Regions from separate parts of the Streptomyces sp. S07_1.15 genome, predicted to be linked through region 3. Evidence: riboswitches for the same ligand, from Rfam matches in the RefSeq annotation. Region 3 holds a riboswitch; each other region holds the start of a gene.
The links. A riboswitch is a leader RNA that binds a small molecule or an ion and turns the genes downstream of it on or off. The one in region 3 is predicted to bind cobalamin.
Positions count from the first base shown of each region.

Region 1 (7,534 bases), 4.8 Mb from region 3:
CCCGGCGCCGGTACGGGGCGCCCCGGCGTTCGAAGAAGGGGGTGTCGACGACGCCGGGCAGCACCACCGAGACGGACACCCCCGACGACCGCACCTCGTGGCGCAGGCTGTCCGCGAAGACGCACAGGCCGCCCTTGGCCGCCGAGTACACGCTCTCCCCGCCGACCGCGACAGCCCCCGCGACGGAGGCCACCAGCACCACATGGCCGCTGCCGCGCCGCACCATCGCGGGCAGCAGGGCGTGCACGAGACGCAGGGGCGAGATGAGGTTGACGGCGATCACCTCATCCAGGGCCGAGGGGGGCATCGTCTCGAACGGGCCTTCGTAGCCCACGCCCGCGTTCGCGACCAGGACGTCCACCCGCCCGGCCGCTTCGAGAGCCTGCCGTGCCAGCGCGCGGCAGCCCTCGGCCGTGGCCAGGTCGCCGGGGAGGGCTGTCCCTCCGGAGGCCGCCGCGACCCCGGCCAGCCGCTCCCGGTCCCGGCCGTTCAGCAGCAGCCGCCGGTCCCCGGTGGCCGTCATCCGCCGGGCCACCGCCGCGCCGATGCCGGAGGAGGCGCCGGTCACCAGCACCACGGGGGCGGACCCCGGGGGGACGGGGTGCTCCGGCGCCGGGGCGGCGGAACCGCCCGGAGCGGGCCGGGCCGCGCGGCGGGCGGACTCCGGCGCCGGGCCGGGGCCGCCTTCCGGTGCCGGGTGCCGCGGTGCCGGGTGCCGCGGTGCCGGTTCCGGCAGTGTGCCGGTGTCCCTCCCGGGCTCGTGCTCCCACTCGGACATACGGCGGGCCCTCCCGGATCGGCGGAGTCGGCGGGGAACGGAGGTGGTGCGGGCGCGGAGCGGCGCGGAGTACCGCGGAGCCGCGGCGGGGGAGCCGGGGTGAAAAGCGGCAATGGCGCCGTATCGCAGGGATACGGTGCCATTCCGGACCGCGCGTCCGGTACCCGCCATGCCGGTGGACTCCGGCCCGGAGCGATGGGCCGGGGCCGGGCCCTCCGGCCGTTCACGGAGCGGCGGGGCCGGTGCGTCCGGGCGGCGCGGCAGGGGGGACCGGTGCGGCCGGGGTGGTCCGGCCGGCGGCGACGGCCGCGATCCGGGGAGGAGCCGGAACCCTGCCGGGCGGAGGGCCGGTGTTCGCGCGACGGGAGTCCCGCGGGGAAGGAGCTCCGGCAGGCGGTCCCCCCACCGGGGTCTCCGCCGCGGGGGACGCCCCTCCGGGCGGCGCCCCGGCAGTACCCGCTCCGGGCACCCCGTCCGGGGACGCCTCGCCCGGGGAGGCCCCGCTCCGGGAAGCCGTCCCGGAGGAGGGCCCGGGCCGTGACGCCGCCGTCCGCTCCGCCGCCGGGGCGAAGGTCACCGGCAGGGAGGCCGGGCAGTGGGTCCACGGGGAGGCCCGCCAGGGCAGCTCCCCGTCGGGTACCGACAGCCGGACCTCGGGCAGCCCGCGCAGCGCCGTCTCGACGGCCGTCTTGGCGATCAGCCGGGCGGGCACCTGCGCCGGGCAGGCGTGCGCGCCGGAGGAGAAAGCGAGGTGCGCCCGGTTGCCGAGCATGTCGTACGGGTCGGACGGGCGCACGGCCGGATCGGCGTTGGCGGCGGCGAGGCCGAGCACCAGGACGTCCCCGCAGCGGATCGTCCGGCCGCCGAGTTCGGTGTCGTGGAGGGCGTAGCGGGCGGGGAAGTTGGCCATCGGCGGGTCCTGCCAGAGGACTTCGTCGAGGGCCTCGTCGACGCCGAGCCGTCCGCCGTGCAGCCGGCCCCGGAAGCGGGGGTCGGTCAGCATCAGCCGGAGGGTGTTGGCGATCCAGGCGGTCGTCGTCTCGTTGCCGGCCGAGATCATGACGATCACGGAGCGCAGCACCTCGGCGTCGTCGTGGAGGTCGGGATGCGCGAGGAAGGCCGAGGTCAGGTCGGACCGGGGATGCTCGCGGCGGTCCCGGAGCACGGCGGAGAGGATCTCCTCGAAGCCGTTTCCGCCGGGCCGCGGCCGGCCGTCGCCCGAGAGCAGGGCCGCGCGGGCGCGCAGCAGTTCGCGTCCCTCCGTCTGCTCCAGGCCGAACAGGCCGCCGATGGCCAGCAGCGGCACCACCCGGGCGTATTCGGACACCAGGTCGGCGGTGCCGCGCCCCGAGAAGGCTTCGAGGAGCCCCGCGCACACCGCTTCCACGGAGCGGCGCATCCGCCGCTGGTCCGCGCCGGCCACGGCGTCCACGAGGGGGCGGCGCAGCCGCTGGTGTTCGGTGCCGTCGTGGCCGATGACGTTGTCGCGGTGCGCCATCATCGGCAGCAGCGCCGAATCGGGCCGGACGACACCGTCGTTGAGGTCGCGCCAGTGGCGGGCGTCGCGGGAGAAGGTCTTCTCCTGCCGGGTCACGGTGAGCACTTCCCGGTAGCCGAGAACGAGCCAGCCGGGCACGCCGGGTTCCAGTTCGACGCGGGCGACGCTGCCCCACTCCGCGCGCAGCCGTTCGTAGACGTGCCGGGCGTCGGCGCCGGCCGCGGAGACCAGGGGGGTCAGACCGGTGGTGATCCCGTGGGCCGGGCAGCCCGGGGGCACGGCGGGGACGGTCATCGGGGCACCTCCTGTGCGGCGGTGGCGGAGACGTACTCCACGAGCGTGATCAGGGCGTCGCGGGAGGCGCGGCGCCGGCGGGCGTCGCACATCACGACGGGGGTCTCGTCCAGCAGGTCGAGGGCGCGGCGCAGGTCCTCCACGGTGTGGTGGCGCGGGGTGTCGGGGAAGTGGTTGACCGCCACGGCGAACGGCAGGCCGCGCAGCTCCAGCTGCTCCAGCACCTCGAAGCTGTCCTCCAGACGGCGGGTGTCGACCATCACCAGCACCCCCAGCGCCCCCTCGGCCAGCCCTTCCCACAGATCCCAGAACCTCCGCTGGCCGGGGGTGCCGAAGAGGTAGAGCACGAGGCCGGGGTTGAGGGTGATGCGGCCGAAGTCCATCGCCACGGTCGTGGTGGTCTTGCCGGCCAGGCCGGCGAGGTCGTCGACGCCGGCGCTCTCCTCCGTCATGACCTCCTCGGTGCGCAGCGGTGTGATCTCGCTGACCGAGCCGATCAGGGTCGTCTTGCCGACCCCGAACGCGCCGACGACCAGGAGCTTCACCGCCCGCTCCACGGTGTCGGGCAGATACCGCCCGCCGGGCGGGAGGGCGCGCCCCGCGGCCAGGCGGGGGTCAGCGGAGCTTGCGGAGACCATCGAGCACCTCCTGGAGCAGGTCGCGGTCCGTGCGGGCGGCCGGGGGGATACCGGTGCGCGCGGTGAGGTGGCCCGAGTCGACGAGGTCCGAGGCCAGGACGGTCACGGTGCTCACCGGCAGCCCGAGGTGCGCCGACGCCTCCGCCAGGGACAGCAGCCGGCCGCACATCCGTACCAGGGCGCGTTCCTGGCGGCTGGCGGAGACGGGCAGGTCCTGTTCCCGCGCGGAGGCGACGAGCAGGGTGTCGAGCGCGACCGTGTTGCGGCTGGGGCGGGCCCGCCCGCCGGTGAGCACATAGGGCCGCAGGGGGGTGTCCAGATACTCCCCGGGGGCCGTCATGAGACGGCGCCTTGCCGCGGCGGGCTGGACAGATGGCTGCCGATGCGGTTGACCTGGATGCGCATCTGCTGGGCGATCAGCTGCGGGTCGACCGCGGCGTCGGTGACGACGGCCAGATACGAGCCCTGGCCGGCGGCGACCATGAAGAGGAAGCCGCCGTCGAATTCGACCATTTGCTGTATCACGGCCTTGCTGCCGGTGCCGAACTCCCGTCCGAGGCCCTTGGCGAGGGACTGCAGACCGGAGCAGGCGGCCGCGAGCCGGTCGGCGCTGTCCCGTCCGGTCCCCTCGGAACGGGCCATCAGCAGGCCGTCGGTGCTGAGCACCACCACGTGCCGGACACCGGAGACGGAGGCGACGTCCGCCACCATCCAGTCGCGGCCGGCCGGGCTCTTCATCTGATGCATCGTCATGAGAGGTGTCCTTCGGCGTCATCGTCGTCGCGGTGCGGGCGGCCGTCTCGGCCGGGGGAGCCGCCGTGGCCGGGCAGACCGGGCGGGCCGGGCAGACCGGGGGCCGTGCCGGGGCCGGTGGCTGCCACGCGCTGCCACGGACCTCCGGGGGGCGTGGCGGACGGCCCCGGCTCCGGGGTCTCCGGCCCGGTCCCGGCCGCTTCCGCCGTCCCGGCCGTCCCGCTCGTCCCGGTCGTCTCCGCCGCGTCCTCCGTTTCCGCCGCCCGTGTCCGGGCGGCGCCCGCGCGGCTGCCGGCGAAGAGGGCACCCATCCAGGCCCCGGCCCGCTCGGGGGAGGGCGGCGGCGGAGGAGGGGGCAGCTTCCCGGTACCGGTCAGCTCGGAGAGGGGCGGGACGGCGGCGCGGTGGCGGCTGGAGCGCCGCTGCGGCAGTCCCGGACCGCCTGTGGCGGCGGACGGCGGTACGGGGACGGTGCCGGTGACGGCCGTCGCGCCGGCCGGCACGGTGCCGCCCCCGGCGTACGCGGTCTCGCCGGCCGAGGGGCGCCGGGAGGCGGGCACGGCGGGCGGCTCCAGGGTCTGCAGCAGGGTGCCCGGCACCAGGACCACCGCGCGGACCCCGCCGTACGGGGAGGGCAGCAGGTCGACCTTGAGCCGGTGCCGCTCGGCGTACCGGCCGACGACCGCGAGCCCCGTCTGCGGGATCTCGCCGAGGTCGGCGAAGCCCAGCAGCCGGCGCCCGGCGGCGATCTCCCGCGCCTGTTCGAGGGCGTACTCGTCCATGCCGAGACCGGCGTCGTCGATCTCGATGACGGCGCCCCGGGTCACGGTGCGGACGGTCACCTCGACGTGGGTGGTCGGCGGCGCGCACTGGGTGGCGTTGGCGAGGAGCTCCGCCACGACGTGCACCAGGGGCTCCACGACGGTCGCCACCGCCGCGATGTCCTGGTCGCCGCAGACCTTGACGCGCTGGTACGACACGATCCGGGAGGCCCCCGCGCGGACCACGTCCACCAGCGCGTGCGGCTTCTGCCACTGCTGCCCCGGCCACTCGCCGCACAGCACCGCGAGACTCTGCGCGATCCGGGCCTGCTGCGCGGCGGCGTGGTCGCCGCGCATGCTCGCCTCCAGGACGTCGGGGTGGGCGGAGTGGCGGGCCTCCAGGGCGGCCATCTCCTCCTGGATGCGGTGCGAGGACGCCTGCACCCGGCGGGCGAGGGCCACGACGACCAGGCGCAGTGACTCCTCCCGCTCGCGGACGGTCCGCACGGCGGCGCCGGCGGCCGCCAGCACCCGCTCGTACTCCCGGGCCGTGCCCGGGTGGCTCTCCGGGGGCTGCGGGACCGGCACCGGTTCGCCCGCCAGGGCGGCGGGGAGCCGGACATCGGCGAGATGCCGGACCGTTTCCTCCCGCCGGGCGTCCTGGTGGGTGCAGAACTCACGCCACTCGGTGTCGTGCCGTGCGGCCTCCTCCCGCGCGGCCAGCGTCTCGCGCTCACAGGCGCGGAGCGCGCTCTGCAGCCGCTCGAAGAGACCGACCAGCAGGGCCGCGGTGAGGACGTGGCAGGCCACGGCCCAGCCGGCGCCCACCCCGCCCAGCGCCCACGGGTCCGTGACCGCTACGGCGGCCAGGAGCATCGCGGCCGGGCGGACGAAGCGGCGGCGGAACGTGGAGGAAGCGATCGAGGGTCGAACCATGGCACACCTTGGGAAGGGACGGACGGCGGATGACGGAGGCCCGCACACGGGGCGAGGCCCCCGGTATGAGGTCTGCCGCCGGGCGGCGGCCGACTCGTCCGGCCGCCCGGCCGTCCTGGCGTCCGGGCGCCGCCGTGCCGCGGACGGCGGGGCCCGGAGCCGCCGGGCGGCGCTCCGCGGCCCTCTTTCTACCGGCCGCTGCCGCCGCCGCGGGCCCGTTGTGCGCGGTACGGCACCGGGCACATCGATTCGAGGGGTACGCCGGGCAGGCCGGGCCGGGCCGGCGCGGGCGCCCGTGGCCGGGAAACGGGCGGGGGAGGGGAGGCCGGAACGGCGGGAGTCTCGGGTCCACGGGACGGAGCATAGACCCATGTATGAGCCATGCATTTCGTCATATCGCAGCTCAGAGCGGGTGTCGTACAGAAGAACGGAGGCCGTCGCACACCTGCCCGCACCGATGCGGGAGGATGCTGCCCAACGAGGCGACGGGAACCAGGAAGCCGGTGCGAATCCGGCGCGGTCCCGCCACTGTGACCGGGGAGCGGACCCCATCCGAGCCACGGCCCCCCGCGGGCCGGAAGGCCGGGGCGAGCGCCGATCCGGCAGCCAGGAGACTGGCCCGTCGCCGATCCGCCGCACCCGGGGCGAGGACACCCCAGGAAGAGGTTCGTGATGAGCGACGACGACGTGCCGTGCCCCGGCGCGGGCCGCATGCCGGACACCGTCACCGTGGTCGGCATCGGCGCCGACGGCTGGGACGGGCTCGGGCGGGACGCCCGGGAGGCGCTGCACCGTGCCGGGACCGTCATCGGCGGCCCCCGCCAGCTCGCCCTGCTGCCGCCCGGCTGCACGGCGGAACGGGTGCCCTGGCCGTCACCGCTGCGCCCCGCCGTGCCCCGGCTGCTCGCCGAGCACGCCGGACGGCGGGTGGCCGTCCTGGCCAGCGGCGACCCGATGTTCCACGGCATCGGGCGGACCCTGGCCGCGGCCGTCGGCGCGGAGCGGCTGCGGGTGCTGCCCCACGCCTCCTCGGCGTCGTACGCCTGTGCCCGGCTGGGCTGGGCGGTGGAGGACACCGAGGTGGTCAGCCTGGTGGGCCGGCCCGCCGCGGCCCTGGCCGCCGCCCTGCACGCGCGCCGACGGCTCCTCGTCCTGAGCGCGGGCGCCGGAACCCCGGGCGAGGTGGCGGCACTGCTGTGCGACCGCGGCTACGGACCGAGCCGGATGACGGTGCTCGAACAGCTGGGCGGCGGCGCGCGGGAACGCCGGTTCGAGGGCACCGCCGCCGGCTGGCCGCATCCGCCGGGCGATCCCCTGAACGTCGTCGCCGTCGAGTGCCGGCCCGAGCCGGACGGCCACCGGCTGTCCGCGGTCCCGGGGCTCCCGGACGAGGCGTACGAGCACGACGGGCAGCTCACCAAGCGCCGTGTGCGGGCGGCCACGCTGGCCGCGCTCGCCCCGGCACCGGGCGAACTGCTGTGGGACATCGGCGGCGGCTCCGGCAGCATCGCGGTCGAGTGGATGCGCGCCGGACGCGGCTGCCGCGCGGTGAGCGTGGAGCGCGACCCCGTACGGGCCGCGCGCATCCGGCGGAACGCGGAGCGGCTCGGGGTGCCCGCGCTGCGGGTGGTCACCGGGGCCGCCCCGGAGGCCCTGGACGGACTCGCGGACGGGCCCGCGGACGGACGGCCCGCGGACGGGCGGGGTCCCGGACTCGGGCCGCCCGACGCGGTGTTCGTCGGCGGCGGGCTCACCGCCCCCGGACTGCTGGAGGCGTGCTGGGCGGCGCTGCCCGGCGGAGGACGGCTGGTCGCCAACACGGTGACGCTGGAGTCCGAGGCACTGCTGGCGGAGTGGTACCGCCGGCACGGCGGGG
Region 1 covers NZ_JAJBZK010000001.1:715,176-722,709, reverse strand. The annotation lists gene LIX60_RS03085 (SDR family oxidoreductase) at 1-577, opposite strand, end outside; partial or broken gene LIX60_RS03080 (cytochrome P450) at 1,314-2,570, opposite strand; gene LIX60_RS03075 (ATP/GTP-binding protein) at 2,567-3,208, opposite strand; gene LIX60_RS03070 (DUF742 domain-containing protein) at 3,186-3,548, opposite strand; gene LIX60_RS03065 (roadblock/LC7 domain-containing protein) at 3,545-3,955, opposite strand; gene LIX60_RS03060 (ATP-binding protein) at 3,958-5,658, opposite strand; cobalamin riboswitch at 6,149-6,275, shown strand; gene cbiE (precorrin-6y C5,15-methyltransferase (decarboxylating) subunit CbiE) at 6,331-7,534, shown strand, end outside.
Region 1: another riboswitch for cobalamin. It lies ahead of cbiE (precorrin-6y C5,15-methyltransferase (decarboxylating) subunit CbiE); the one in region 3 lies ahead of LIX60_RS23565 (prenyltransferase/squalene oxidase repeat-containing protein).

Region 2 (7,534 bases), 5.4 Mb from region 3:
ATCGCCCTGCTCGCCCTGGCGTGCCGTCCGGCGGCGCGCCGTCCTGCGGCGACCGCGCTGGCCGCAGGGCTGCTGCTCGGCCTCACCGTCCATCTCTCGTACGGGCTGGTGCTGATGGTGATCCCTGCGGCCGCCGTCCTGCTGCACGGCCGGACCGTGCGCCCGCTGCTCCCCGCACTCGCCGGGGTGGCCGCGGTCACCGCCGCGTTCACCGCGGCCGGCTTCTGGTGGTACGAGGGCTACGACCTGCTGGTCACCCGCTACTACCAGGGAGTGGCCCGGATCCGCCCGTACAGCTACTGGTTCTTCGGCAACCTCGCCAACGCGGTCGTCATCGCCGGGGCCGCCTCCGTCGCCGGGCTGCGCCGCGCCCTGGCCGCCACCGCCGAGACGGCCCGCCGGCTGCGGTCGGGGCGCTCGCTGGACGCCTGCGGTGTCGTGCTCCTGGCCCTGGCGGGCCTCTGCATGATCGCGGCGGCCGACCTCTCCGGGATGAGCAAGGCCGAGACGGAACGGATCTGGCTGCCCTTCGCCCTCTGGCTCCTCCCGGCCGCCGCTCTCCTCCCGGCCCGCCACCACCGCCGCTGGCTGGTGCTCCAGGCGGCGACAGCGCTCTTTCTCAACCACGTTCTGCTTACGGGTTGGTGACGAGACGTCGCCCGGGTGTTGACCGGTATCGCCCCCGAGGGGGACCTTGCCGCCTTTTTGGTTTCATGCCCGGTGCGAACGGAAAGCGACGCCTTGTCACATTCCTGGCAGAACAGGAGTTGCCCATGTTCCACACGCTCAGGTCCCGCTCCGCGGGACTCGCGGCCGGTGCCGCCGCCTCGGCCCTTCTGGTCGGCGGTTCGCTGCTCGGCGCGACATCCGTCCAGGCCGACTCGCAGAACCATCCGCACAAGCCGTACGGGGTCGTCAAGGCCGGGACGCTCAACGAGCGGCAGTACCCCAGCACCGACTCCTCGGTGGTGGGCCAGCTCCACCGGCACGACCGGATCGGCATCAAGTGCAAGGTGCGCGCCCAGCTGATCCACGGCGACCCCATCTGGTACCACCTGCGGCACAAGGAAGCCTGGGTGAGCGGGAAGTACGTGCACGTTCACGGTTATGTGAAGTGGTGCAAGGACGTCGACCGTCACCACCACCCGCTGACCAACAGCAGGAAGGCCCGTATGGCGAAGGGGTGACCCCACCTCTTCACACCCGGGTGTGAGAAAGGGCCCGGTCCCGGCGGAGGCAGTCCGCCGGGACCGGGCCCGCCGCCGTTCCGCCGGCCGCCGCGGTGCCGCCCAGTGCCGCCCGGGGCGGTCCGCCGCAGGGTCCGCGGCCGTCAGCCGAGGCTCTCCGGCCGCTCTCCCTTCGGCCCGAGGCCGCGCGTGGTCCGCGGGCCCCGGCTGCGCATGGACGGGTCCTTCTGGAGGGTCTTGTCCGCCGCCTTGGTGGCCTGCTGGTCGGATACTCCGCTGTCCTCGGCCTCCTTGCGCAGCTTCGCCCGTTTCCGGTCGTACTTCTTGCTGCCGGGCTCCGGCATGGCCGTCACCTCCTCGGTAATGCGGGCAGGGCCCGCCGACGCCGGACGGGTATCCGGGGTAAAAGGCGTGAAACGGTATGAACCACTCCGGCAGTCGCCCTTCGAAGGGCGCCGGCTCACCCGCTGCCCCGGCGCCCCGCCCGCGGAGCCGGGTGGCGCCGTGCTCCCGTGCGCCGTCCGGTGTGGGATGTACCGCAGGGTGACCGGCTTGTCCTCCTCGCGCGCGGCGCACTACTGTCACAGGGCCTTGGTGCACGGGAAACCGGTGAAGAACCGGTGCGGCCCTCGCCACTGTGATCGGGAAGTCCGGTTCCACCCTCTGGGAGCCACTGGGATGCCGCGGAGCGCCGCGGCACCCGGGAAGGCGGAGTCCGGGCGGCATGACCCGTAAGCCAGGAGACCGGCCAGGGCGCGTCGTCCATCCACGAGGTGCTGGAGAGGTCCGCTTTCCCATGCATATAGCCGAGGGCTACCTGCCCCCCTGGCACGCGGTCGCCTGGAGCGCCGCCGCCGCCCCCTTCGTCCTCCACGGCGTACGGTCGCTGAGCCGCGAGGTGAGGAAGAATCCGGAGAACACCCTGCTGCTCGGTGCCTCCGGTGCCTTCACCTTCGTCCTGTCCGCGCTGAAGATCCCCTCCGTGACGGGCAGTTGCTCGCACCCCACCGGCACCGGGCTCGGTGCCATCCTGTTCCGGCCGCCGGTCATGGCGGTGCTCGGCACCATCACCCTGCTCTTCCAGGCCCTGCTGCTGGCGCACGGCGGGCTCACCACCCTGGGCGCCAACGTCTTCTCCATGGCCGTGGTGGGCCCGTGGGCCGGGTACGCCGCCTACCGGCTGGTGAGGGGACTCGGCGCGCCGCTCGCCGCCGCCGTGTTCGCCGGTGCCTTCACCGCCGATCTGAGCACCTACTGCGTCACCAGCGTCCAGCTCGCCCTGGCGTTCCCGGACCCGGCCACCGGACTGCCCGGCGCCCTGGCCAAGTTCGGCTCCGTCTTCGCCGTCACCCAGATCCCCCTCGCCGTCAGCGAGGGCATCCTCACCGTGCTGGTGATCCGGCTGCTGGGCCAGGCCGACGGGACCGCCCTGGCCCGGCTCGGTGTGCGGACGGCCCCCGGCGGCCGCCGGCCGGAGCGGTCCGAGGAGGCGGTGACCCGATGAGCCGGAACACCCGGACCAACCTGCTGCTGCTGGCCGTTGTCGCCGTCCTGGCCGCCCTCCCGCTCGTCCTGGGACTCGGCGACGGCATGGAGGAGCCCTTCACCGGCAGTGACGCGCAGGCCGAGACGGCGGTCGAGGAACTCCGGCCGGGCTACGAACCCTGGTTCGCCCCGCTCTACGAACCCCCGTCGGCGGAAGTGGAGTCGGCGCTCTTCGCCCTCCAGGCCGCGATCGGCGCCGGGGTGCTGGCTTACTGCCTCGGGCTGCGCCGGGGACGCCGGCAGGGGGAGGCGCGGGCCGCCGGCGAAGCGGCGGGAACGGCCGGTCCCGGTACCGCCGCGGCGGGCACGGCCCGGACGGCGGGTACCGGGAAACCGGGGGGCGGCGCGCGCCCTGACGCGGGGGCGGCCGCGGAGGCGCCACCGGCCGGCGGGGACCCGGGCGGTGCCGGGAACGCCCCGGCGCCCGCGTCCGGCGAACGGGGCGGCGGGGGGCCGTCCGGTCCCGGCGGCCGCCCGGCCGCGTAGCCCCGCGTGCTGCCCATCGACGCGGCGGCGCACAGCAGTCGCTGGCGCCGCCGCCACCCCCTGGACAAGGCGGTCCTCGCCCTCGGCCTGACCGTCCTGGCGGTGAGCCTGCCGCCCTGGCCGGGGGCGCCGCTCATCGCCGCCGTCGCGCTCACCGCACTGCTCGGCCCGGCCCGGGTGCCGCCGCGCCGGCTCTGGCGGGCGTACCGGGTGCCGCTCGGCTTCTGCGTCACCGGCGCGCTGCCGCTCCTCGTCCAACTGGGCGGGGAGCGCGGCCTGCTGTCCCTCGCACCGGACGGCCCCGCGCAGGCCGGGCAGCTGCTGCTGCGCACCTCGGCCGCCTCGCTGGGCGTCCTGCTGTTCGCCTTCACCACACCGCTGTCGGATCTGCTGCCGCGTCTGTCCCGGGCCGGCGTGCCCCCCGCCGTGACCGACGTCGCGCTGGTGACCTACCGCATCACCTTCCTCCTGCTGGACACCCTCGCGCAGGTGCGGCAGGCCCAGGCCGCGCGCCTGGGCCACACCACGCGCGCCGCCGCCTGGCGCTCGCTGGCCGGGCAGGGGGCGACGGTCTTCCTGCGCGCCTTCTCGCGCGCCGCGCGGATGCAGGACGGGCTCGCGGGGCGCGGCTACGACGGGACGCTCCGTGTCCTCGTCACCGGCGCCCCCGTGTCCCGGCCCTTCGTCACCGGGTCCGTCCTGCTGCTCGCCGCGCTGGCGGCGGCCACCCTCGTCCTCGAAAGGCTGCTGTTGTGACCGCCGTACCGCCCGTGGTGGAACTCGTCGACGCCGGATACGCGTACGAGAACGGCCCCCCGGTGCTCACCGGGGTCACCTTCGCGGTCCGCCCCGGCCGTGCCCTGGCCCTGCTCGGCCGCAACGGCAGCGGCAAGACCACCCTGCTGCGGCTGCTCAGCGGCGGCCTGCGGCCCTCGGCCGGGGAACTCCGCCTGGACGGCACCCCGGTCGGCCGCGGCCGGGCCGCGCTGACCCGGCTGCGCACCTCCGTGCAACTCGTCCTCCAGGACCCCGACGACCAGCTCTTCGCCGCTTCCGTGGGGCAGGACGTGTCGTTCGGACCGGTGAACCTGGGGCTGCCGGAGGAGGAGGTCGCGCGGCGGGTGACGGAGGCCCTCGCGGCGCTCGGCATCACCGCGCTCCGCGACCGTCCCACCCATCTGCTCTCCTACGGCCAGCGCAAGCGGGCCGCCATCGCCGGGGCGGTGGCGATGCGGCCCCGGATCCTCGTCCTCGACGAACCGACCGCGGGGCTCGACCCGCACGGCCAGGAGCAGCTCCTGGAGGTCCTGGCCGGGCTGCGGGCCTCCGGCACCACCGTCGTCATGGCCACCCACGACGTGGACCTCGCGCTGCGCTGGGCGGACGACGCCGCGATCCTCACCCCGGACGGCCCGCGCACCGGGCCCGCCCACCGGCTGCTCGCCGACGGCGGGCTGCTGGCCGCGGCGGGGCTGCGCCGGCCCTGGGGGCAGGCGGCGGCCCGGGTGCTGCGCGCCCACGGGCTGCTGGACGGGGCGGCGCGGGGCCCCCGGACGGCGGAGGAACTGCTGTGGTGGGCCGCCGGGGACGCGACGGCGGACGCGCGCCCGGAGGCGGACGCGGGAGGGGGTTCCCGGCCCGGACGGGAGCCGGGAGGGGAGCCGGGAGGGGAGTCGGGAGGGGAGTCGGGACGGGAGAACGCCGCCGCCCGCGGCCCCGGGCCGGGCGCGCCGCCGGGCGGGGCCGGGGCCGCCGTACCGGACTGAGCGGCCGTCCACGGGGCGGTCCGGGAGGGACCGCCGCAGCCGAGGGCCGTGGCGGCGTGGTCCGGCGCGGGTGAATCCCGACGGCCCGGGCCCCGGGGCCCGAAGCGGGGGCGGAGGGCCGGGGGAGCGGCCGGTGCCCCGGCGCGGGGCCCGGCTGCCGACAGCCGTACCGGCGGCGGGGACGGGAGGCGGCGCGGCCGTGCCCCGCCGTGCCGGGGCCGGGGCCGGGGGCCGGGGGGAAACAGCCGGCGGGCGGAGAGCGGCCCGGCCGTGACGGCCGGGGGAACAGCCCGGCGGAAGCGGACGGCCCTCTGCCGCCCCTCGCGCAACACCCCTAGCCTGTCGTGTACCTGACCACCCCTCACTCCGACAGGCGGGTACGCAGCATGAGCAGAATCCGTACCGGTGCCCTCACGGCGGCCGCCGCCGCGGCACTCCTGGCCTCCCTCCCCGCGGCGGCCGAAGCGGCGCCGGGAAGCCCCCGGGCCGCGGGTCCGTCCTACTCGGCCACCACCTCCGTGGGCGTGCACAACGCGTACGAGAAGGCGAAGTACCGGTACTTCGCCGACGCCCTCGACTCCGGCGCCTCGCTGCTGGAACTCGACGTCTGGACCAACGCCGCGGGCGCTGGCTGGCGGGTCTCCCACGAGAACCCGTTCGGCAATGACAACAACTGCGAGAACGCCGCCTCCGCCGCGGAACTGCGCACCAAGCCGCGCAACCAGAGCCTCGCTGGCTGCCTCGCCGACATCCGCGCCTGGCACGACGCGAACCCCGGCCACCGACCGGTCGTGCTCAAGGTGGAGATGAAGGACGGCTTCGCCGACAACCGCGGCCGGGGACCGGACGAGTTCGACGCCCTGCTCGGCGAGAAGCTCGGCGACGCCCTGCTCCGCCCCGCCGACGTCCGCGGCGGCCACGCCACCCTGGACGACGCGGTCCGGGCCGACGGCTGGCCCGGCCGGGACGAACTCGCGGGCAGGTTCCTGGTCGAGCTCATCCCCGGGACCGTCGAGGAGGGGAACCCCCTCGACTCCCTGTGGACCGACCGCGAATACGCCACACACCTCCGCGATCTCGCCGCCGCCGGCACCCTCGACCGGGCCGGAGCCTTCCCCGCCGTCCACCACGCCGAGGCCGGCGACCCGCGCACCGGCCGCTACGGCGACGCGTCACTGCGCCCCTGGTTCGTCGTCTTCGACGGCAACGCGGGCGACTACGCCGGAGGCGCCATCGACACGGCCTGGTACGACCAGCGGCACTATCTGCTGATCATGACCGCGGCGCACGCCGTCGCCCCCGCCATCGACGCCGTCAACCCCTCCGAGGCGGAGGCCCGGGACCGGGTGACGACGCTCGCCTCCCGGCACGCCAGCATCGTCACCTCCGACTGGTACCCGCTGCCGCAGGTGCTGTCCCTGGTCGTCCCCCGGGGCTGAGCGCGGCGGGTCACGGCCGCGCCGGCCCCGCCCCGGCCGGGCGCGCCGGCGCGGCCTCCGGACGATCCTCACGGAAGCCGCGCCGGCGGGCCCCGGCAGGCGCACACTGGAGCCATGTGCCGCAGCATCAAGACCCTCCGCCCGCCGTACACCGAGGACGCCGGGGAGGACGACGTCCGGGCCGCCGCCCTGCAGTACGTGCGGAAGATCTCCGGCTTCCGCGCCCCGGCGGCGCACAACCGGGCCGCGTTCGACGAGGCCGTCGAGGCGGTGGCCGCCGCCACCCGCGACCTCCTCGACGCCCTGGAGGTCCGCGGCCGCACCGCCCCGGGCGGCGGGAAGACCCCGCCGTCCCGCTGACCGGCGGCCGGGCAGCCCGCGGGGGCCCCGGCTGTCCAGAACCGGCCAGGGGAGATCGGCCGAAATCCGTCCCGTCCTGAGACCATGTCCGCATGGGTGTCGACGAGCTGGCCGAAGAGCTCTACGCGCTGCCTCCGGGAGAGTTCATCGCGGCCCGCGACCGGGCCGCCGCCGCCGCGCCCCGGGGCGAGCGCGGCGCGATCCGTGCCCTGCGCCGCCCGTCCCTGGCTGCCTGGGCCGTCAACCTGCTGGTCCGTGAGGACCGGTCGCGGACCGAACTGCTGCTGCGGCTGGGGGCGGAGCTGCGCACCGCGCACCAGCAGCCGGCCGGTGGCGGCCGGTTACGGGAACTCATCGGCCAGCAGCGGCAGTTGGTGGCCGCGCTGGCCCGGCGGGCCGGCCAGCTCACCGCGGACGCCGGCCGGCCGGTGTCGGACGCCGTGCTGCGCGAGGTGGAGGACACCGTGCACGCGGCCCTCGCCGACCCCGACGCGGCCCGGGACATGGCCCGGGGCCGGCTGACGAGGGCCTTCCCGCCGCCGTCGGGATTCGGCGTGCTCCCCGAGGCCACCGTCCTCCAGCTGCGTCCGCCGTCCGCGGCGCCCGCCGCCCGCGAGCCCGGGTCCGGCCGGCGCACGGCGGGCGGCGGAGCCGGTGGGGACCGGGCCGGCACGGGGGCGGATGACGCGGACGGCCCGGACGGCCCGGACGAGAGGGAACGGCGGGCTTCGGTCACCGACATAACGGAACG
Region 2 covers NZ_JAJBZK010000001.1:122,975-130,508, reverse strand. The annotation lists gene LIX60_RS00605 (hypothetical protein) at 1-648, shown strand, start outside; gene LIX60_RS00600 (SH3 domain-containing protein) at 774-1,187, shown strand; gene LIX60_RS00595 (hypothetical protein) at 1,331-1,531, opposite strand; cobalamin riboswitch at 1,763-1,955, shown strand; gene LIX60_RS00590 (energy-coupling factor ABC transporter permease) at 1,984-2,691, shown strand; gene LIX60_RS00585 (energy-coupling factor ABC transporter substrate-binding protein) at 2,688-3,218, shown strand; gene cbiQ (cobalt ECF transporter T component CbiQ) at 3,225-3,974, shown strand; partial or broken gene LIX60_RS00575 (energy-coupling factor ABC transporter ATP-binding protein) at 3,971-4,801, shown strand; gene LIX60_RS00570 (phosphatidylinositol-specific phospholipase C domain-containing protein) at 5,371-6,423, shown strand; gene LIX60_RS00565 (DUF2277 domain-containing protein) at 6,538-6,783, shown strand; gene LIX60_RS00560 (hypothetical protein) at 6,876-7,534, shown strand, end outside.
Region 2: another riboswitch for cobalamin. It lies ahead of LIX60_RS00590 (energy-coupling factor ABC transporter permease); the one in region 3 lies ahead of LIX60_RS23565 (prenyltransferase/squalene oxidase repeat-containing protein).

Region 3 (7,534 bases):
TGCGCTTGCCCTCGTCGACCTGGAGCGCGCCGTCGGGGCCCTTGACGCAGCGGGCGAGGTCGCGGCGCAGGGCCTCGGCCGCGAGGTCCAGCAGCGCGGGGTCCCCGGTGCGCTCGTACCGGCGGAGGAAGAGCAGGGCCTGGCCGGCGGCGCCGTGGAGGAGCCCGGCGCGCGGCACTCCGCCGCCGGTCCGCCCGGTGCCGCCGCCGGTGCCGCCCTCGGTGCCGTCGGAGCGGGCGAACCGGTCCGCGACGATCCGGGTGCAGCGCGCGGCCGCGTCCTCCAGGGCGATCTCGCCCGTGCTCGCGCCCAGGGAGTCCAGGGCGAGGGCGATGCCGGCGAGTCCGCTGTGCAGGTCGGGCGCCATGCCGGACCAGTCCTCGGCGAGGGTGAGCCCGGCCAGTTCCAGGGCGCGTTCCCGGTGGCCGAGGCGGTCCAGGGTCCAGGCGATGCCGGCGAGTCCGTCGTAGAAGCCGAGGGGGGTGCCGGGAGCGGGGCGTTCGGTGCGGCGCAGCAGCCACTCCTCCGCCTCCGGGTGCCGTCCGCCGCCGGTCTCGGCGAGGGCGTGCAGGACGCCGGCCGCGCCGTAGCCGTAGCAGAGGCCGCCGCCGGCCCGGAACTGGGCGATGTCGCCCGGGAAGTAGCGGTCGTGGCGGTCCGGGGTGGCCGAGGCGAGGATGGCGCGGACCATGGAGTCCCGGCTGTGCGGCCAGTCCGCGGGGTCGACGGGCAGATACGGAGCCCGGGCCGCCGGGGCGCTGCCGGCCGCGTCGTCCGCTCCGGCCGCCGTCGGTCCGGCGGCGGGGTCGCGGAGGATCTCGGCGACCGCCTCGTCGAGGAAGCCGCGGGCCACCGGGAACTCCCGGGCGGCGATCTCCGCGAGATGCGCGGCCTTGCCGCGGTCGATGGCGAAGAGGCTCGTGAGCGGAAGGAAGAGGGCGATGCGCAGACAGGCGAGCGCATAGCGGTCGACGTCGAAGCCGCGGTGCCCGGCCGGGGCGACGAAGCCCGGGTTGGCGACCACCTGGCGGCGGCCCTCGTCGATGTGCGCGGCGGCCTCGAAGTCGAGGAGGGCGACGGAGGACTCGTCCTCGGAGACCATGATGTTGAACAGATGCAGGTCGTTGAAGACGACGCCGCGGGCGTGGACCGCCTCCACGGCCTCGGTCACCATGCCGTGCATCCGTATCGCCCAGTCCGTGTACCCGGCGAGCGCCTCCGGTGCGGGGTCGGCCTCGATGAGCGGGTGCCGGCGGGCGAAGAACGTGTTGAGCGGCTTGCCCTCCAGGAACTCCATCACCATGAAGTGGTGGTCGCCGAGGACGAAGGAGTCGCGCACCTCCGGGGTGTACGGCAGCCCCGACAGGCGTTCGAGGGCGGCGCGTTCGCGCTCCAGCCGGCTCACGGCGTCGGCTCCGTCGGCCGCGAGACCCGCGTGGGGCCGGGCCTCCTTGAGGACGACCTTCTCACCGGTGCGGGTGTCCGTCCCGGCGTAGACACCGCCGCCGTTGGAGAAGTGCAGGGCCTTCTCGATGCGGTACGGGATACCGGTGGTGCGGGTGGCCGTGCGGGCCTCGATGTGCGGGGTGAGGCAGGCGGGGGGCTCCACCCAGCCGGGTATGTGGAAGGCCGGGTCCCGGCGGTCGGGTACGAGCTTCCCCTCGGCGTTCTCCACGGCGGGGCGCAGGACGCCCTGTTCGTCGTAGCAGTGCCGTTCGGTGAAGCTGCCGTAGCGCACATGGACCGGGCCGGCGCCCCAGCGCAGATCGCTGAGGATGTACGGGCCGGGTTCCCCGTCGAGGAGTTCGCCGAGCTCGCGGGCGATGGTCCCGAACTGCTCGTCGTTCTCCGGGTAGACGGTGATGAACTTGCCGCTGCCGCCCCGGTCCGCGTACTTGGCGTTGCGGGTGCGGAGGAGGTGCCGGCCCGGTATGAACTTGAAGGCCACCGACCGCGGCACGCAGTAGTCCCAGACCTGGGTGAGGATCTTCTCGGCGTTGTCGAGCGTGGCCGAGACGTGGATCTTCCAGCCCTGGGCGGGCAGCGAGGTGTCGAGCGGGCGGAAGGCGAGCCAGTCGCCGTTGCTGTGCCGCTGCCACCCCTCGGGGGCCTCGCGGCGGGCGTGCTCGTAGAGGGCGCCGGGCGCTCCGGGGGTGTCCTCGGTGCCGGCGGAGAGCCGGTGCGGGGCGTCGTAGAACGTGCGGTCCGCGTCGCAGTACACGGCGTACCCCAGGTCCATGACGCTCCTTCGTCCCGTCCGGTGGTGCGGGCCTCTCGGTGTGCTTTGAGCTTGTCACCGGGGGGCGCCGGCGGAACAGTCACAGCTGTCACGACCCTGATGTGCGGAACGCATGAGTAAGTTACGGCAGTTCGAATCCCGTCGAACGGCGCCCTCTCGCCCCTCCGAACAGCCCCTGACCTGGGGTCCTACCGGTCGGGCGCCCGGGGTGGCACCCGCCCCGGACGGCCGCGGCCCGGGCACGGGCGGGCACCGGGAGGGCGGGAGGCCCGCATCCGCCCGGCCGCCGCCCCCGTCCGGCACCCCCTTCCGGGGCGCTCCGCGCTCCCTTCCGGCAGGCTGGGCGGACACCCGTTCGATGATCTTCTACCGGCCGGTTAGGGTGTCTCCCGACAACTTCATCCGTGCCCTGACAGGGGAAGACCGGTGCGAATCCGGCGCTGACCCGCAACCGTGAGTACACCCCGCGCCCCGCGCGGCCGTACGAGCCGGAGCACCTGTCCGGGCGCGAACAGGCTCCCGTCCGCCGGTGCGGCGCCCTCCTGGGCGCCCGGCCGCGGACGGCACCGTCGAGGTCTACGGAAGACGAGCCCGGTGTGCCCTCCGCGTGCGGTCCGCGCGGCCGGGGTCGGCCGTGCCCGGCTGCCCCCCGCCACGAGAACCGCCAACGGAAGGCACCAAAACCATGAACGTACGCCGCACCGCCGCGGCCCTGGCCGCGTCCGCCGTGCTGGGTGCGCTCGCCGCACCCGCCGCCTCGGCCGACACCGCCGCGCCGTCCTCCTCCCCCGCCCCGAAGCCGCCGTCCGGGCTGCACGGCACCAAGGACCCGGCCTACGACGGGGTGTGGCGGCAGTCCATAGCCCTGCTCGCCCAGGACACCGCGGGCGTCACCCCGGCCGCCGAAGCCGTGGACTGGCTCACCGGGCAGCAGTGCGCCTCCGGCGCGTTCGCCGCCTACCGCGCGGACGCCGGCGCCGAGTGCGACGCCAAGACGCCGGTGGACAGCAACGCCACCGCCGTCGCCGTCCAGGCGCTGGCGGCCCTCGGCGGGCACACCGGCGAGGTCCGCAAGGCCGTCGGCTGGCTGAAGTCCGTGCAGAACGAGGACGGCGGCTGGGGCTACCTCCCGGGGACCCCCAGCGACACCAACTCCACCTCCGTGGTCGTCGGCGCGCTGGCCGCGGCGGGCGAGAAGCCGGAAGCCACCCGGGCGGACGGCAAGTCCCCGTACGACGCGCTCGCGGAGCTGCAGCTCGGCTGCGACGCCGACGCCGGTGACCGCGGCGCCTACGCCTTCCAGCCCGACAAGAAGGGCCGTCTCCTGGCCAACGCCGACGCCACGGTGGCCGGTGTCCTCGCCGGTCACGGCAAGGGCCTGGCCGTCACCCCGGCCGCCGGGGACGGCGGCGAGGGCGGCGGCGCGCCCGAGCCGCTGGAGTGCGGCTCCGGCGCGGACGCCGGCCGCACGCCGGAGGAGGCCGCGTCCGGCGCCGCCGCGTACCTCACCGGGCTGCTGGAGAAGGACGGGCACCTCACCTCGCTCGCGCCCGGCGCCGACGAGCCGGTGCCGGACCACTCCAACACCGCCGAGGCCGTGATCGCCCTGGTGGCGGCCGGGCGGCCGGAGGCGGCCGAGGCGCCACTGGCCTGGCTGGAGAAGAACTCCGCCGAGTGGGCCGCGGACAACCCCGCCGGTCTGGGCACCCTGGTCCTCGCCGCGCACGCCGCGGGCGGCGACCCGCGCTCCTTCGGCGGCACGGACCTGGTGAAGGAGCTCAACGCCACCGGGCCGGAGCCGGAGTCGGTGCCGGCGGCCGGCGCGGACGCCGGCGAGGAGGGCGAGAAGTCCGGGTCCGGCGACGTCTCCGTCCTCTGGTGGATCCTGGGCGCGGGCGTACTCGCGGGGCTCGTCGCCGGCGCCGTCCTGATGCTCACCGCCGGCCGGAGGAAGCGGTCGTGAGCAGGCGGCCATGGCGGATCACCGGTCTCCGGGCACCGGACGGCACGGACCGGCGCGGCACCCGGCCGCGCCTGACGGGGCCGCTCGGCGCGGAGACGGACAGAGCGGAGCAGCCGCACAGCAGCGGCCCGGGTGGCATGCGGCGGAGCGGCGGCCGGCACGGCACGGCGCCGCGCGGCACCGGCCGTCCCCGGGCCGCCCGCACGGCCGCGGGTCCCGGCGGAGCCCGGGGCCGCGCCGGCACGGCGGCGGACGCGGGGCACCGGGCCGGTGTCCACCGGCGCCCGCCGGCGCGCCCCGGGGTGCGCGGGCCGGCCGTGCTGCTGCTCGTGGCCGCCGTCACCGCGCTCGGCGCGGGACCGGCGCAGGCCGAGGGGTACCGCTACTGGTCCTTCTGGCAGCGGGACGGCGGCAGTTGGAGCTACGCCACCGAGGGGCCGGCGACGGCCCGGCCCGCCGACGGCGACGTCGAGGGCTTCCGCTTCTCGGTGAGCGTCAACACCCAGGACGCCGCGAAGCCGCGCGACACCGCCGGCTTCGCGGCCATCTGCGCGGACACCCCCGCCGAGGACGGCCGCAAGCGGGTCGCGCTCGTGCTGGACTTCGGTACCACCGAGGACGCGCCGGACGGCGAACGGCCCCCGGAGCCCCGCACGGAGTGCGCGTCCGTGCCGGAGGACGCGACCAGCGGCGAGGCCCTGGCCGCCGTCGCGAAGCCGCTCCGCTACAACACCTCGGCGCTGCTGTGCGCGATCGCGGGCTACCCGGAGCGCGGCTGCGGCGAACAGGTGTCCGGGGACGCGGGTGCCGGGGACGGCGGCGCGGACCCGTCCGGCGGAAGCGGTTCCGACGGCTCGGGTGACGGCCGCTCCGGTGACGACCGTGCCGGTGAACCGGCCGGCGGGGAGGGCGGCGGCTCGTCCACCGGTCTCTACGCGGGTGCCGCCGCCGTCGCCGTCCTCGCCGCGGGCGCCGCCTGGCAGGCCCGCCGACGCCGCGGATGAGCCCCGGCGCCCCCGGGACACCCCGTCCCGGCCCTCTCGACAGCGCCCGGCCCGCGGCGGGCCGCGGTGCCGCTCCGCCGCGCCCCGCGACGGCCGCCGTGCCCCGGTCCCGGCGGCCGGAGCGGGGCGCGGACGGCGCGGTCCGGCGGCCGGGCGCGGAGGGGACGGGCGCGGGTCCGTCCGCGGCGGCGCGGCTCCGCGGGCGTCTCGCGTCCCGGGCGCCCGAGGCCTCGCGCGGCAACGCCCTGCACGCCGGGGCCTGGTGGCTGTGGGCCCTGGGTCTGGCCACCGCCGCGTCCCGGACCACCCATCCGCTGCTGCTGGCCCTGCTCGCCACCGTCGCCGGCTACGTCGTCGCCGCGCGGCGCACCGACGCCCCCTGGGCGCGCAGCTACAGCGCGTTCCTCAAGCTCGGCCTGGTGGTGATCGCCATCCGGCTGGTCTTCTCCATCTTCCTCGGCTCGCCGATCCCGGGCAGCCAGGTGCTCTTCACGCTGCCCGAGGTGCCGCTGCCGGAATGGGCGCGCGGGGTGCGGATCGGCGGCCGGGTCACCGCCGAGGGGCTTGTCTTCGCCTTCTACGACGGCCTCAAGCTGGCCGTGCTCCTGGCCTGCGTGGGCGCGGCGAACGCGCTGGCGAACCCGGCGCGGCTGCTGAAGTCGCTGCCGGGCGCGCTGTACGAGGCGGGCGTCGCCGTCGTCGTCGCCATGACCTTCGCCCCCAACCTGGTCGCCGACGTGGTGCGGCTGCGCGCCGCACGCCGGCTGCGCGGGCGCGCCGACCGGGGCGTCACGGCGATCCTCCAGATCGCGCTGCCGGTGCTGGAGGGCGCACTGGAGCGGTCCGTCGCGCTGGCCGCCGCGATGGACGCGCGCGGCTACGGCCGCACGGCCCGCGTCCCGGCCGTCGTACGGCACACCACGACGGTGCTGACCCTCGGCGGGCTCCTCGGCGTCTGCGCCGGCACCTACGGTCTGCTGGCCGCGGAGGGCGCGGGGTTCGGCCTGCCCGTCCTGCTGCTGGGGCTGTCGGCCGCGCTGGCCGGGCTGTGGCTCGGCGGCCGCCGCTCGGTGCGCAGCCGCTACCGGCCCGACCGCTGGGGTGTCCGCTCCTGGCTGGTCGCCGGGTCCGGGGCGGCGGTGGCCGCGGTGATGATCTGGTCCGCCTCCGCCGGCCGGGCGGACCTGCACCCGTCGGTCGTCCCGCTGACGGCACCGGCCCTCCCCCTGTGGCCCGCGGCCGGTGTCCTGCTGGGGCTGCTCCCGGCCGTGGCCGCCCCGGCGCCCGCGCCCGCGTCCCGGACCCGCCGCGGCGGGCCGGGCGGATCCGGGCCGTTCGACGCCGTCTCCGCGTCGGGGGGCGCGGAGGCGGGCAAACCGTCCGAGCGGGCCCGCGGGTCCGGGGCCCCGGACCCGGACGCCGTTCCGGACGGGGCCGTCGCCGCCTGGCGCCTCCGCCCGGGCCGGACGGGCCCGGAACACGGCCCGGAGCACGGCCCGGAGCACGGCCCGGCGGACGGAGCCGCGCCGCCGGATTCCGGCACCCCGGACGGGGCTCCCGGTGCCGCCCCGGTCCGCCCGGGCCGGACGAGCCCGCCGCACCGCGCGGAGCGCCGCCGCACCGCGTCCGCCATCCCACCGGAGGAGACAGCGTGATCCGGTTCGACGACGTGTCGGTCCGTTACGAAGGCACAGCCGCCGCCGGACCGGCGCTCACCGGTGTGGATCTGACGGTCCCCGAGGGCGAGTTGTGCCTGCTCGTCGGCCCCTCCGGTGTCGGCAAGTCGACACTGCTGGGCACGGTCAGCGGTCTCGTTCCGCACTTCACCGGCGGCACTCTGCGCGGCCGGGTCACGGTCGCGGGCCGCGACACCCGCACCCACAGGCCGCGCGAGCTGGCGGACGTCGTCGGCACCGTCGGCCAGGACCCGCTCGCCCACTTCGTCACCGACACGGTCGAGGACGAACTGGCGTACGGCATGGAGTCCCTGGGCCTCGCCCCGGCCGTGATGCGCCGCCGCGTCGAGGAGACGCTCGACCTGCTCGGCCTCGCCGCGCTCCGCGACCGTCCCCTCGCCACCCTGTCCGGCGGCCAGCAGCAACGGGTCGCGATCGGATCCGTCCTGACCCCGCATCCGCGGGTGCTGGTGCTGGACGAGCCGACCTCCGCGCTCGACCCGGCCGCCGCCGAGGAGGTGCTCGCGGTCCTCCAGCGGCTGGTGCACGACCTGGGCACGACGGTGCTGCTGGCCGAGCACCGGCTGGAGCGGGTCGTGCACTACGCGGACCAGGTCATCCTGCTGCCCGCGCCCGGCGCGGCCCCGGTGAC
Region 3 covers NZ_JAJBZK010000001.1:5,495,083-5,502,616, reverse strand. The annotation lists gene lanKC (class III lanthionine synthetase LanKC) at 1-2,239, opposite strand, end outside; cobalamin riboswitch at 2,598-2,759, shown strand; gene LIX60_RS23565 (prenyltransferase/squalene oxidase repeat-containing protein) at 2,925-4,202, shown strand; gene LIX60_RS23560 (SCO2322 family protein) at 4,505-5,206, shown strand; partial or broken gene LIX60_RS23555 (CbiQ family ECF transporter T component) at 5,452-6,493, shown strand; gene LIX60_RS23550 (ABC transporter ATP-binding protein) at 6,858-7,534, shown strand, end outside.

Region 4 (7,534 bases), 3.1 Mb from region 3:
GCGTACTGCTCGGCCACCACTTCGCCGCCATCGCCGGAGCCGGCCCGCTGGTGGGCCCCGTGCTGGCGGCGCAGATGGGCTACCTCCCCGGCACCATCTGGATCATCGTCGGCGTGATTTTCGCCGGCGCGGTCCAGGACATGGTGACGCTGTTCTTCTCCATGCGCCGGGACGGCAAGTCGCTGGGGCAGATGGCCCGGGAGGAGATCGGCCCGTTCGGCGGCGCCGCGGCGCTGATCGCCATCTTCGCCATCATGATCATCCTGCTGGCGGTGCTGGCGCTCGTCGTCGTCAACGCCCTGGCGCACTCGCCGTGGGGCACCTTCTCCATCGCGATGACGATCCCGATCGCCTTCTTCATGGGCTTCTACCTGCGGGTGCTGCGCCCGGGCCGGGTGACCGAGGTGTCGGTCATCGGTGTGGCGCTGCTGCTGCTCGCGATCATCTCCGGGAGCTGGGTCGCCGAGTCCTCCTGGGCGGAGACCTTCACCCTGCAGCCCGGCACCCTGGTGATCTGGCTCGTGGTCTACGGCTTCTTCGCCTCGGTGCTGCCGGTGTGGATGCTGCTGGCCCCTCGTGACTACCTGTCCACCTTCATGAAGATCGGCACGATCGTCCTGCTGGCCCTCGGGGTGGCGTTCGCCCTGCCGACCCTGAAGATGCCCGCGGTCACCGAGTTCGCGAGCTCGGGCGCCGGCCCGGTCTTCGCCGGCTCACTCTTCCCGTTCGTCTTCATCACCATCGCCTGCGGCGCGCTCTCCGGCTTCCACGCCCTGGTCTCCTCGGGCACCACCCCGAAGATGATCCAGAAGGAGACCCAGGTCCGCATGATCGGCTACGGCTCCATGCTGATGGAGTCCTTCGTGGCGATCATGGCCCTGGTGGCCGCGTCCATCATCGACCCCGGCCTCTACTTCGCGATGAACTCGCCGGCCGGCCTGATCGGCGACTCGGTGCAGTCCGCCTCCGAGGCGGTCGCGAACCTCGGCTACACCATCTCCCCCGGCGATCTGGCGGCGGCCGCCGCGGCGGTGGAGGAGGACTCCCTGCTGTCGCGGACCGGTGGTGCCCCGACGCTGGCCGTCGGTATGGCGGAGATCTTCTCCTCGGTCTTCGGCGGCGCCGGGATGAAGGCCTTCTGGTACCACTTCGCCATCATGTTCGAGGCGCTGTTCATCCTCACCACGGTGGACGCCGGTACCCGCGTCGGCCGGTTCATGCTCCAGGACATGCTCGGCAACGTCTACAAGCCCTTCCGGGACGTCAGCTGGAAGCCGGGGGCCTGGATCGCGAGCGCGGTCGTCGTCGGCCTCTGGGGCTACTTCCTCTGGGTCGGCGTCCACGACCCGCTGGGCGGCATCTACCAGCTCTTCCCGCTGTTCGGTATCGCCAACCAGCTGCTGGCGGCCGTCGCGCTGGCCGTCGCCACCACGCTGCTCGTCAAGTCCGGACGGCTCAAGTGGGCCTGGGTCACCGGTGTCCCGCTGGCCTGGGACGTGGTGGTGACCTTCACGGCGAGCTGGCAGAAGATCTTCTCGGGTGACCCGAAGATCGGCTTCTTCACACAGCGCTCCATCTACCAGGAGGCCATCGAGGACGGCAAGGTGCTGCCGCCCGCCAAGGACATGGGCGACATGCACACCGTCGTCACCAACGCGACGGTGGACGGCGTCCTCTCCGTCCTCTTCCTCCTGCTGGTCATCGTGGTACTCGTCGACGCCGGGCGGGTATGCGTCAAGGCGATCCGCAATCCCGCGCAGGCCAAGCTGGAGGAGGTGCCCTACGTGGAGTCGAAGCTCGTGGCCCCGGCCGCTCTGTGGCCCACCAAGGAGGAGAAGGCCGAACTCGTCGCGGCCGGCGCCGGCACGGACGGCAAGGAGAGCACCGGCACGGGGAGTTCCTCGTGAGCTCCGCGCTCAGGGAGAAGGCCGCCAGGATCCGCTTCCTCTGGCGGGAGGCGACCGGGGAGGCCACCTACGACCGGTACGTCGCCCACGCACGGAAGTGCGATCCGGACGCGGAGGTGCTGAGCCGCCGCGAGTTCGAGAAGCAGCGCGTGGACGGCCGTGAGGCCGACCCCCGCGAGGGCTTCCGCTGCTGCTGACGCCCACGCCACCGCTCCGGCGGAACCGCCCGAACGACCCGATGGCCCCGGCCCCGCGCCGGGGCCATCGGCGTGCCCGGGGGGCGCGCCGGGGTGCGCCCCCCGGGCCGCCGGGCGCACGCCACTCCGGTGCGCGGAGGATTTTTCCGGGATCCCGAACGGGAACACCCGCCCTTCCCGGCGGCCCGGTTCCCGCTCCCCGCGCACTCCGGGGGCGGCCCCGGACGTGTTCCCCTGCAAAGCGCCCCCGTGCGCCGGGATACACAACATCTAGTGCCGCTCGCGGAAAGCGACACAAGATGTATGCTCATGCTCGCTGACGCGCCAGGGGAATCCGGTGCGAATCCTGAACTGTCCCGCAACGGTGTGAAGGCGGCTTTCGCCTGCCTTCGAGTCCGAGCGCCTGCCGTCGGCCACGTCCGGCTCGACCGAGCCGGCGTCGATTCCGTCCGGGCTCCGGGGATTGGGCCGGTGGACGTCGCGCGGTCTTCCGCCCCTCCGGGCGGACGGGGGCCGCACGCGCCCCGCGCTCCGCCCCGCGGCCCCGCCGAGCGAGGGAGAGTTCTCCGTGACCATCGCGCCCGCCGATCCCGCATCAGCCGACAGCGGCGGCACAGCGACCGCCGGCCGGGACGCCCCCGGTACCGCGCTGCTGCGCCTCCTCACCGGGCTGACGGCCGATCTGCCCGCCGCCGACCCGGGCCGGGTGGCCGCCGCCGCGCTGCGCGGCCGCGAACCCGGCGCGGACGAGGCCGCGTTGCGCGAGCTGGCGACGGAGGCCGCGGCCGGGCTGATCTCCGAGGACCCGGTGTACTCGCGGCTGGCGGCCCGACTCCTCAGCCGTGCCATCGCGGACGAGGCGGCCGGCCAGGGCGCGGTCTCCTTCCCGGACTCGATCGCGGCCGGCCACCGGGAGGGCCTGATCGCCGACCGCACCGCCGCCTTCGTCCGCGAGCACGCGGCACGGCTGGACACCCTGGTGGAGACGTCGCTCGCCGACGGCGCCGACGACCGCTTCGGCTACTTCGGGCTGCGGACCCTGTACAGCCGCTACCTGCTGCGGCATCCGGTGAGCCGTCAGGTCGTCGAGACCCCGCAGCACTTCCTGCTCCGGGTGGCCTGCGGGCTGGCCGCAGACGACTCGCGCGCGGCCGTGGACGAGGTCGCCTCGCTCTACCGGCTGATGAGCCGGCTGCACTATCTCCCCAGCTCCCCCACCCTCTTCAACTCCGGCACCCGGCACCCGCAGATGTCCTCCTGCTATCTGCTGGACTCCCCGCTCGACGAACTGGACTCCCTCTACGAGCGCTACCACCAGGTCGCCCGGCTCTCCAAGCACGCGGGCGGCATCGGCCTGCCGTTCAGCCGGATCCGCTCCCGGGGCGCCCTGATCCGCGGCACCAACGGCCACTCCGGCGGGATCGTCCCGTTCCTGCGCACGCTCGACTCCTCCGTCGCCGCCGTCAACCAGGGCGGCCGGCGGAAGGGCGCGGCCTGCGTCTACCTGGAGCCCTGGCACGCCGACATCGAGGAGTTCCTGGAGCTGCGGGACAACACCGGCGAGGAGGCCCGCCGCACGCACCACCTCAATCTGGCCAACTGGATCCCGGACGAGTTCATGCGCCGGGTCGAGGCCGACGCCGAGTGGTCGCTCTTCTCCCCCTCCGACGTGCCCGCGCTGCCGGACCTGTGGGGCGCCGAGTTCGACGCGGCGTACCGCCGGGCCGAGGAGGCCGGGCTCGCCGTCCGGCGGCTGCCCGCGCGGCAGTTGTACGCCCGGATGATGCGCACGCTCGCGCAGACCGGCAACGGCTGGATGACGTTCAAGGACGCCGCCAACCGGACCGCGAACCAGACCGCCGAGCCCGGCAAGGTCGTCCACTCCTCGAATCTCTGCACCGAGATCCTGGAGGTCACCGACGACGGGGAGACCGCCGTCTGCAATCTCGGGTCGGTCAACCTCGCGGCCCATGTCGCGGCGGACGCCGGTCCCGGTGAGGCCGCGGTGGCGGAGGCGATGGACTGGGAGCGGCTGGACGCCACCGTCCGCACCGCCGTCGCCTTCCTCGACCGGGTCGTGGACATCAACTTCTACCCCACCCCGCAGGCCGCCGCCTCCAACCGGCGCTGGCGCCCGGTCGGACTCGGGGTAATGGGGCTGCAGGACGTCTTCTTCCGGCTGCGGCTGCCGTTCGACTCCCCCGCGGCGGCCCGGCTCTCCACCGAGATCTCCGAGCGGATCATGCTCGCGGCCTACGAGGCCTCCTGCGCTCTCGCCGGGCGGCACGGCCCGCACCCGGCCTGGTCCTCCACCCGCGCCTCGCGCGGCGTGCTCCACCCCGACCACTACGGCGTCCGGCCCCGGTGGCCGGAGCGGTGGGAGGCGCTGCGGGCCCGGATCGCCGCCACGGGGCTGCGCAACTCCCTGCTGCTCGCCATCGCCCCGACCGCGACGATCGCCTCCATCGCCGGGGTGTACGAATGCGTCGAGCCGCAGGTGTCGAACCTCTTCAAGCGCGAGACCCTCTCGGGTGAGTTCCTGCAGGTCAACACCTACCTGGTGGCGGAGCTCAAGGAGCTCGGCCACTGGAACGCGCGGACCCGCGAGGCGCTCCGCGACGGCAACGGCTCCGTCCAGGCGCTGGACCGGCTCCCGGCCGGGCTGCGGGACCGCTACCGCACCGCCTGGGAACTGCCGCAGCGGGCGCTGATCGACATGGCCGCGGCCCGCACGCCGTATCTGGACCAGAGCCAGTCGCTCAATCTCTTCATGGCCTCGCCGACCATCGACAAGCTCAGCTCGATGTACGCCTACGCCTGGAAGAAGGGCCTCAAGACCACCTACTACCTGCGGTCGCGCCCGGCCACCCGGATCGCGCGGGCCGCCGGTTCCGCCGACGCGGCGACCGCGCCGCCGGACCCCGTACCCGCCCCCGTCCCCGTCCCGGCGCACCGCCCCGGCTCCGCCGCCGTTCCCGCCCCCTCTCCCGCTCATGCTCCCGCTCCGGCGGAGCAGGCGGCCGGCGGGGACGCGGCCGCCTGCTCCCTGGAGAACCCCGAGTCCTGCGAGGCCTGCCAGTGACCACCGAAGCGACACCGACCACCACCACCGCGGCAGCCCCGGCCGCCTCCGGCACCGGAGCGGCACCGGCCGCCCGGAACCTGCTCGACCCGGGCTTCGAACTGACCCTGCGCCCGATGCGCTATCCGGGCTTCTACGAGCGCTACCGCGACGCGATCCGGAACACCTGGACCGTGGAGGAGGTCGACCTCCACTCCGACCTGGCGGACCTCGCCCGGCTCTCCCCCGGCGAGCGCCATCTCATCGGGCGGCTCGTCGCCTTCTTCGCCACCGGGGACTCGATCGTCGCCAACAATCTCGTGCTCACGCTCTACCGGCACATCAACTCCCCCGAGGCGCGGCTCTACCTCTCCCGTCAGCTGTTCGAGGAGGCGGTGCACGTCCAGTTCTATCTGACGCTGCTGGACACCTACCTCCCCGACCACGACGACCGCGCCGCCGCCTTCGCAGCCGTGGAGAACATCCCCTCGATCCGCGAGAAGGCCGAGTTCTGCTTCCGGTGGATGGACTCGGTGGAGAAGCTGGACCGGCTGGAGAGCAGGGACGACCGGCGGCGCTTCCTGCTCAACCTGATCTGCTTCGCCGCCTGCATCGAAGGGCTGTTCTTCTACGGGGCCTTCGCCTATGTCTACTGGTTCCGCTCCCGAGGGCTGCTGCACGGGCTGGCGACCGGCACCAACTGGGTGTTCCGCGACGAGTCCCTGCACATGGACTTCGCCTTCTCGGTCGTCGACACCGTCCGCGAGGAGGAGCCGGACCTCTTCGACGAGGAACTGGCCGGCCGGGTCACGGCGATGCTGGAGGAGGCGGTCGAGGCGGAACTGCAGTTCGCCCGTGATCTCTGCGGGGAGGGGCTGCCGGGCATGAACACCGATTCGATGCGCGAGTATCTGCGGTGCGTCGCCGACCAGCGGCTGCGCCGGCTCGGGCTGCCGGTCCGCTACGGGGCGCGGAACCCGTTCTCCTTCATGGAACTGCAGGGAGTGCAGGAGCTGACCAACTTCTTCGAACGCCGGCCGTCGGCCTACCAGGTCGCGGTGGAGGGGTCCGTCTCCTTCGACGACGACTTCTAGGCCCAACGCCGCGCGGCAGCCTTCTGACCACATGCGTGAGAAGGGGCCTGCGAACTCCGGCGCAACCGGTCATGTTCGGCAATATCCAGTCAGTCCCCGCCTCCCGCTTTGGCAACCGGCCGGTGGGGGCAACCTACCGTTCTATGCTCCCTGTCCCGGTCTCCCCGGCGCTTGTCCCGGTTGCCGTTCTCCGGAGCCGCGATTCCTGCGGGGCCCGGCCGCCCCGGCCGGGGCAGCCGGGGCAGCCGGGGCAGCCGGGGCGGAGCAAGGATCCGGGGCGGAGAGGAGCACGGGGGATGCGATGGCCGCGACGTGGCGGTGTCGGTGCAGGGTGGAGACGGGGCGGGAGGCGATCCCGCTTACCGCAGCCCGAGCACAGCCCGCAGGAGTGGGCCGCCGTCGCGGCTATCGCCCGGGAGGCATCGGGCCGGGCCTGTCCCGGAGAGCGGGAATTCTTCGGAGACATACTCACCGCGTACAGGAAGAACCCGAGGAAGGCCGCCCGGGGCGGCGCCCTGCGCCCCCCGGTGGGCATGGGAGTGGACCTGGCTCTGGGGTCACCCCAAGTGCTCTGGCTGGTGTCGCTGCTGGTCTCGGCCGTGGCGGGCAAGATGGCAGAACACACCGTCAACGGGCTGAGCCGCGTCACCCGGCAGCGGCTGATGCCGCTGCTGCGCCGTCGCGGCCGCGGCACCGCGGAGGGCCGGACGGGCTCCGAGCCCGGGGCCGGGGGCTCCGGGCCGGATGACGGCGGGCAGGGACTCGGCGCCGAGGAGCGGCGCGAGGTCCGGGCGCTGCTCGAAGCCGGGGCGGCGGACCTGGGGGTCCCCCAGCCCACCGCCGAACGGTATGTGAACGCCGTCATGGAGGCGTTGGGCGGCCACAGCGGCACCGGCGACGCCGGCGACAGCCGCCCCGAGGACACCCCGCGAAGCGGCGGTCGCGACGGCGGCGGAGGAGAGAGCGACCCGGACGACAGCGGTGCCGGCACGGCCGGAAGCCCCGGGTGAGCGCCCCGTCGGAGGCGCCCGGCCGGGAAGCGGAGCCGGGAGGGTCCCCGGAAGCCCGGTCGGACTCCACCTCCTACCCCTCCCCCGGCCGGGGACGGTACGTGCTCCTGCTGCTCGTCCTGCTGCTGGCCGGCGGATACGCGGGCCGCGTGCTCTTCGTCGGCCTCCGGGGCAGCGCCCCCGCGCGGGCCTTGGAGCAGTGCTCGGCCGTATACGAACGGGAGGCCCCGGCGGGGCCGCAGTCCGACCCCCGGCGTTCGGCGGC
Region 4 covers NZ_JAJBZK010000001.1:2,370,622-2,378,155, forward strand. The annotation lists gene LIX60_RS09995 (carbon starvation CstA family protein) at 1-1,907, shown strand, start outside; gene LIX60_RS10000 (YbdD/YjiX family protein) at 1,904-2,104, shown strand; cobalamin riboswitch at 2,398-2,530, shown strand; gene LIX60_RS10005 (ribonucleoside-diphosphate reductase subunit alpha) at 2,673-5,186, shown strand; gene LIX60_RS10010 (ribonucleotide-diphosphate reductase subunit beta) at 5,303-6,259, shown strand; gene LIX60_RS10015 (hypothetical protein) at 6,793-7,269, shown strand; gene LIX60_RS10020 (M48 family metalloprotease) at 7,266-7,534, shown strand, end outside.
Region 4: another riboswitch for cobalamin. It lies ahead of LIX60_RS10005 (ribonucleoside-diphosphate reductase subunit alpha); the one in region 3 lies ahead of LIX60_RS23565 (prenyltransferase/squalene oxidase repeat-containing protein).